DNA from 2 places in the Ectobacillus sp. genome. Region 2 is predicted to be linked to the other one. Evidence: predicted binding sites of a transcription regulator. Region 2 holds the regulator's gene; the other holds the start of a gene.
The links. Region 2 encodes Rex, which represses fermentation and respiration genes when NADH is low (regulators of the CRP and FNR family bind a similar motif). Its sites were predicted from a motif close to TTGTGAAATATTTCACAA; they were not measured.
Positions count from the first base shown of each region.

Region 1: adhE (bifunctional acetaldehyde-CoA/alcohol dehydrogenase) is a predicted target of Rex. The motif match lies at 1,484-1,501, and genes of this name have one in related genera.

Region 1 covers NZ_JBXKMX010000042.1:19,571-23,103, reverse strand. The annotation lists partial or broken gene AC11ZT_RS01805 (DUF6944 family repetitive protein) at 1-283, shown strand, start outside; gene AC11ZT_RS01800 (YitT family protein) at 311-928, opposite strand; gene adhE (bifunctional acetaldehyde-CoA/alcohol dehydrogenase) at 1,647-3,533, shown strand, end outside.
Region 2 covers NZ_JBXKMX010000115.1:2,532-6,064, forward strand. The annotation lists gene AC11ZT_RS05900 (lysostaphin resistance A-like protein) at 1-706, shown strand, start outside; gene AC11ZT_RS05905 (YdiK family protein) at 709-903, shown strand; gene AC11ZT_RS05910 (redox-sensing transcriptional repressor Rex) at 982-1,608, opposite strand; gene AC11ZT_RS05915 (ABC-F family ATP-binding cassette domain-containing protein) at 1,828-3,533, shown strand, end outside.

The DNA.
Region 1 (3,533 bases), on a different contig from region 2:
AGTAGCAGATGCCATTGAAAACGATGTAGGCTTGATACAGTCCTTTAGTATAATCGGAAATGGATTACAAGCTATAGGAAATTCGTTGCAGGCTATTGGAGCAATCTATGAATTAGAAACAAACGATGATAAAACCGGAGTATCACTTATTGTGAAAGGAAGTTGGATTCAAGCGGTAGGTTCAATTATCGCTTTTCTAGTCGCAGTACGAAAGGGTATGAAGCAACAGGAGATAGAAAAGAATTTCACTTTTCGTAAGGTACAGAAAAACACAGCGCAATGAATTTGCACTGTGTTTTTACTTACATCTTTATACATATGCTTTTGTAGCAGAATCTTTCTTATGAAATGCCATTACTAAATCTGTCATGTATGCACAAACTGCCACCGATAAAATCGTATAGGCAACATCTGTCCAGTTCATATACAATAATGACAATGCTAAAACGAGCCCGTCAAATAAAAAGTAAACTTTTCCTATCGATAGATGGGAAACTTTACTAAGCAATATGGATAATATATCGTCTCCTCCGGTAGCACCACCGTAACGTAAAATAAGGCCAAGACCAAATCCTACGAGAATCCCTCCTATAATTGCAGCAATAAATAAATGCTGAGATAGGTTGATGACAAACGGTGAATAGCGCTCCATAAGTGCATAGAAGACTGAAAAAGACGAAGCGCCTATAATTGTTTTAACAGCCAATCGCTTACCGATTAACCTTGATCCAAGTATGATTAAGGGTATATCGAGAGAAAGCGTTGTAATAGAAGGTGAGATATGGAAAAATTGCTTTATCAGTAATGCAATTCCAATAAATCCGCCTTCTGTTAGGTTATTTTGCACATGAATGTGATAAAAACCTGCTGATAATACAAATGAGCCAAAAACAATCATACCTACTTCTCGCCAATTAATCCATTTCATTGTTATTCCTCTTCCGTAGTTAGTTTATTCGAAAACAATTGTTTTCAACTAACTACTCATATATAGAAAGGAGAAATCTCCTCTATGTGTAGTTAGCTGTTCACTAACTACGACGCTATATATAACAGAAGGAATAATTATATTCCAACATACTTTCGCCCACTTTCGTTTTTGCTAGTAGCTAACGACGAATAGCAAGCAGTAACGCTATGTGTAAGACAAATCTTGACGCTTCCAGATGCTCCTTCGAGCAGCCATGGTATCAAAATCCTTTCTTTATTAGATTTACCCGCAATAACGAGTGCCTTGACACTCACTTAATGAAATGAATGTCGTACCACCCACTAGAGAAACACCAAACCCAATTAGGCTTGAAGCGAGAGTTTCTAATGATATATGCTCCTTTTTCTATTTTATCACAGGTATGAAATGATTGGTAAAAGATTGTGTTAGAATTACAAATTATTTACTTTATCCAAGAAAGTTATTTACGGAAAATTCACTAAATCGACATGCAATTTATCATAAATGTATCGTATAGTAATGATATAGATATTGTGAATTATTTCACAATATATTTTTATAAAGTTGAATGACGAATTAGAAATCAATTGGAATATTGTATTTGTCTATTAGAGACGTTCTATTCATTTATGCTATTGGGACGCATCACGTCACCGAGGGGCACTCAAAGCCCTAACATAAGGAGGAAGTTCATATGGCTGTAGAGGAAAAAAAGGTAGAGCAGTTACAAGACACATCCACCATGATTGATGAACTCGTAGTAAAAGGTAACCGTGCTCTAGCACAATTTGAAATGTTTACGCAAGAACAAATTGATAAAATCGTGCATGAAATGGCACTTGCAGGTTTAGATCAGCATATGCCTTTGGCAAAGCTGGCACAGGAGGAAACAGGCAGAGGAATTTATGAAGACAAAATAATAAAGAACATGTTTGCAACTGAATACATTTGGCATAGCATTAAAAATGATAAAACAGTTGGTGTCATTCATGAAGATCCTTACACCGGTATTACAGAAATTGCAGAACCTGTCGGCGTCATTGCAGGGGTAACACCAGTTACAAATCCAACTTCTACAACTTTATTTAAAGCAATCATTGCGATAAAAACACGGAATCCTATCATTTTCGCTTTTCATCCATCTGCTCAAGGCTGTAGTGCAAAAGCAGCTTCCGTTTTATATGAAGCAGCAGTAAAAGCAGGGGCACCCGAGGATTGTATTCAATGGATTGAAAAGCCTTCCATCGATGGAACAAAGCTTCTAATGAATCATCCAGGCGTTGCACTCGTGTTAGCAACAGGCGGAGCAGGAATGGTGAAATCAGCATATAGTACTGGAAAACCAGCATTAGGGGTTGGTCCAGGAAATGTACCCTGTTATATTGAAAAAACAGCGAAAATCAAACGTACTGTTAACGATGTAATTCTATCTAAATCGTTTGATAACGGTATGATTTGTGCCTCTGAGCAAGCTATTATTATAGATACGGAAATTTATGAAGAAGTAAAGAAAGAAATGATTGCAAACCAATGCTACTTTGTTAGCGATAAAGAAAAGCAGCTTCTTGAAAAACTAGTTATTCGCGAAGATACTTGTGCTGTAAACCCAGATATCGTTGGGAAATCACCAGAATGGATTGCAAAGCTTGCTGGATTTAAAGTTCCAGAAGATACAAAAATCCTAGTTGCAGAAATTGAAGGTGCTGGTGCAGAGTATCCACTTTCTCGTGAAAAATTAAGTCCAGTACTCGCTTGCATTCGTGTAAATAGTACAGAAGAAGGCTTTCAACAATGTGAAAATATGCTATACCTTGGCGGATTAGGTCACTCCGCTGTTATTCATAGCACGAACGAAGAGTTGCAAACACAGTTTGGACTTCGCATGAAGGCGTGCCGGATTATTGTGAATGCCCCGTCTTCTCAAGGCGGCATTGGCGATGTATATAATGGATTTATCCCTTCTTTAACACTAGGATGCGGATCTTACGGCAAAAACTCAATATCTTCTAACGTAAGTGCTATTCATTTATTAAATATCAAACGTATTGGTACGCGTCAAAATAATATGCAATGGTTTAAACTACCGCCAAAGTTGTTTTTTGAAAAAAATGCAACGCAATATTTAGCGAAGATGAAGAAGATTTCTCGTGCTTTCATCGTTACTGATCCAGGCATGGTGAAATTAAATTATGTAGATACAGTTGTTCATTATTTAAATCAAAATGCAAACAATGTTCAAATTGAAATCTTTTCTGATGTAGAACCAGATCCATCTGATGTTACGGTATACAAGGGTGCTGAAATGATGCGATCCTTCCAGCCAGATGTTATTATCGCACTTGGCGGAGGATCTGCGATGGATGCAGCGAAAGGAATGTGGCTCTTCTATGAGCATCCAGATGTTCAGTTTCATGGCTTAAAACAAAAGTTTTTAGATATTCGCAAACGGACCTTTAAATATCCTGAAATGGGTGAAAAAGCGCAGTTCGTTGCCATTCCGACAACATCTGGAACAGGATCTGAAGTAACGCCATTTGCCGTTATTACAGATAAGAAGAATAATATCAAATATCCGCTAGCA
Region 2 (3,533 bases):
TATTATCACATATATTGTCATGCAAATTTCCAGTTTAGTTGGCGTTCCTCTTTTATTAAAAACTGGATTATATGTTACTTATACTAGGAATATGCAAATTGAAATGGCTTCCGCGCACTGGGCAATTATTAGCTTCGTAGTCGCTCTCATTATCACCTTACTGCTGCTCCGACATGACGATGATCCACTAGCTCGTGGGAAGATGGGACTTATGTACACGATTATTTGGATGTTTCTTGGTGTATTTCTGGCCATGTTTGCTCAGGCAATTGCAGCAACCATCGAAATGCGTCTATTAGGAATTAACCCCGGCTCTGAGAATACACAAAGGCTCGTAGATATAGCTAAAGTTGCTCCTCTATTCATATTAGTTACATCTATTTTCGGTCCGATTCTTGAAGAAATTGTGTTTCGAAAGATTTTCTTTGGTTCCCTTTATAAGCGTTTTAATTTTTTTGTTGCCGCCATTATAAGCTCGCTCATATTTGCAACGGTTCACTTCGATTTTAGTCATATCTTGATTTACACATCTATGGGTATTGTTTTTTCCTTTTTGTACGTACATACGAAGCGGATTATAGTTCCCATTGTTGCACATGTAATGATGAATACAATCGTGATTTTGGTAAACCTAGGATTAAGTAACAATATGGATAAAATCATGCGACAAGCTGAAAATTTGCACACAATTATTGGAGGATTTTAAAAATGCGTAGAAATTCACCTATGCTTATGGCAACTCTATATTTAATACTAGGCGCTATTTTCACGTATTTAGCTGTAACAAGCGTGGAAACTACGATATGGAACATTTACACACTCTTGCTAATTCTTATGGCCACCTTCGATTTCGGCTTTGCTATTCGCCTCATTATCGTTAAATGGAAAGCAAGGAACCATTAAGCAGCAGGGATTAAAAAATGGACCACAATCTGGTCCATTTTTTATCTTTCGCATTTCTTATGTAAGTGAATTTTTTCACTATCTCGGATAATGTTTTAGAAAATAAACGAGTGTTTGTAATTCGACTGATAAATCAATATGATGAATGCGAATATGTTCTGGCACATTAATACGTGCTGGTGTAAAATTTAAGATTCCTTCTATGCCCGTGTGTGACAATCGATCTGCAACAGACTGTGCTACAGCTGCCGGTACTGTTAATATGGCTACCTTTACATCCCCCATCCGTTGTTCCATTTCACTGAGATGGTAGACTGGAACTTCTCCTATAAACTGTCCGACCTTCTTTTCATCTACATCAAAAGCCATTTCGATTTTTGTGTTATTATTTTTCATGAAATTATAGTGTAAGAAAGCGGTTCCTAAATTTCCAACGCCAATTAATGCTACTTGAATTAAATCATCTTGATCAAGGGTTTGGCTGAAAAATGATAATAAATAGTTTACATTGTAACCATACCCTTTTTTACCTAGTGCTCCAAAGTAAGAAAAATCTCTGCGAATGGTAGCCGAATCAACTTTTACGGCTTCACTGAGCTCTGCTGAGGAAACACGTTGTTTTCCTGAAAGTGATAAGTTTTTAATAAAACGATAATACAAGGGTAGTCGTTTCGCAGTTGCCTGCGGAATTTTAGGCTGATCCATCATATCCCCCTTCTCTTTCCAATTTCTGTTTATCCCATAGGGAAATTTGACCTTTATTAACAGGAATGTACGTTGAAAGTTTATTGGTGTAAAGCTTTCCTTGTATAATAGAAAGAGACCATTGTCTCCTTATTAAACTATACACCATTTCTAATAGTGTTGAAAAACATTAGTTTTTTATAAATATACAGTAGACTAACTAATTTGAGGTGAAACACGTTGATTTTATTACAGGTAAACGGATTGACAAAGCTTTTTGGGGCTGATGTCATTTTATCCAATATAAAACTAGAAGTACAATCCCGTGAACGCGTTGCACTCGTAGGGCGTAACGGCGCAGGTAAATCAACTTTACTACGTATTATTGCAGGTGAAATGTCGTATGAATCAGGCGACATTATTAAACCAAAAGACGTTTCCATTGGTTACTTAGCACAAAATACCGGCTTAGAAACCTCATTAACGATTGGCGAAGAAATGCTCTCCGTATTTCGAGAACTGCAAGAAATGGAGCGCGACCTACGAAATATGGAGCAGGAAATGGGAAAAGAAGAAGTATTCAGTAATGAAACTCGTTATGAAAAGGTTCTAGCGGAGTACGATAGACTCCAACAATTATATAGTGATCAAGGTGGCTATCAATACGAAGCCGATATTCGCTCTGTTCTCAGCGGATTAGGTTTTCCCGTCGAAACGCACAAGATGCAAATTTCAATGCTAAGCGGTGGTCAGAAAACACGCCTTGCACTTGGGAAGCTGTTGCTTACAAAGCCTGATCTACTCATTCTAGATGAACCAACCAATCATTTGGATATCGAAACCCTTACATGGCTAGAACAATATTTACAAAGTTATTCAGGTGCCATCCTCATCGTATCGCATGACCGATACTTTTTAGATCGCATCGTAACCCAAGTATATGAAATATCTAATACACAAAGCAAACGCTTTACCGGAAACTATAGTAAATATTTAGAGCAAAAGGCCGAGTGGTATGAGCAAGAAATGAAGCGCTACGAAAAGCAGCAAGACGAGGTTGCAAAGCTACAAGACTTTGTGCAGCGTAACATCGCAAGAGCATCTACCACAAAACGTGCGCAAAGTCGGCGTAAACAATTAGAACGCATGGAGCTCATGACGCGGCCAGCTGATGATGAAAAATCCGCTTCCTTTCATTTTGAAATCGAACGTCAAAGTGGAAATGATGTGCTGCACGTACAAGATGTAGCTGTCGGATATGAAGGAAACCCGATTATTACTCATGTAAATATGCACCTATCACGTGGTGACAGTGTCGCCCTTGTCGGTCCAAACGGCATAGGGAAATCAACCTTATTAAAAGCTATGGTTCATCAGTTAGACTTTCTAAAAGGTTCTATTACCTTTGGCTCTAATGTCACAATTGGTTACTATGATCAGCAGCAAGCTATTCTCACTTCTTCCAAGCGCGTATTAAATGAGCTATGGGACGAGTTTCCTTTGCAGCCTGAAAAAGAAATACGAACCATTCTCGGAAATTTTCTCTTCTCTGGAGATGACGTGTTAAAAATCGTTTCTTCTCTAAGCGGCGGCGAAAAAGCTCGCCTTGCTCTAGCAAAGCTTATGATGCAAAAATGTAACGTATTAATATTGGACGAGCCGACTAACCATCTAGACATAAGTAGTAAGGAAATTCTAGAAAATGCCTTGATTCATTTCCCAGGAACCATTCTTTTCGTTTCTCATGATCGGTACTTTATTAATAGAGTTGCTTCCAAGGTAATAGAATTAGCACCATCTGGTACAACTGAGTATTTGGGCGATTACGATTATTATATAGAGAAAAAAGCAGAAACATTAGAAATTGCTCGTCTGAAAGAAGAGGACTTGGAAATTGTACTCGATGAACCAACTGAAAAACGAACCTATCAAGAAGACAAAGAGAA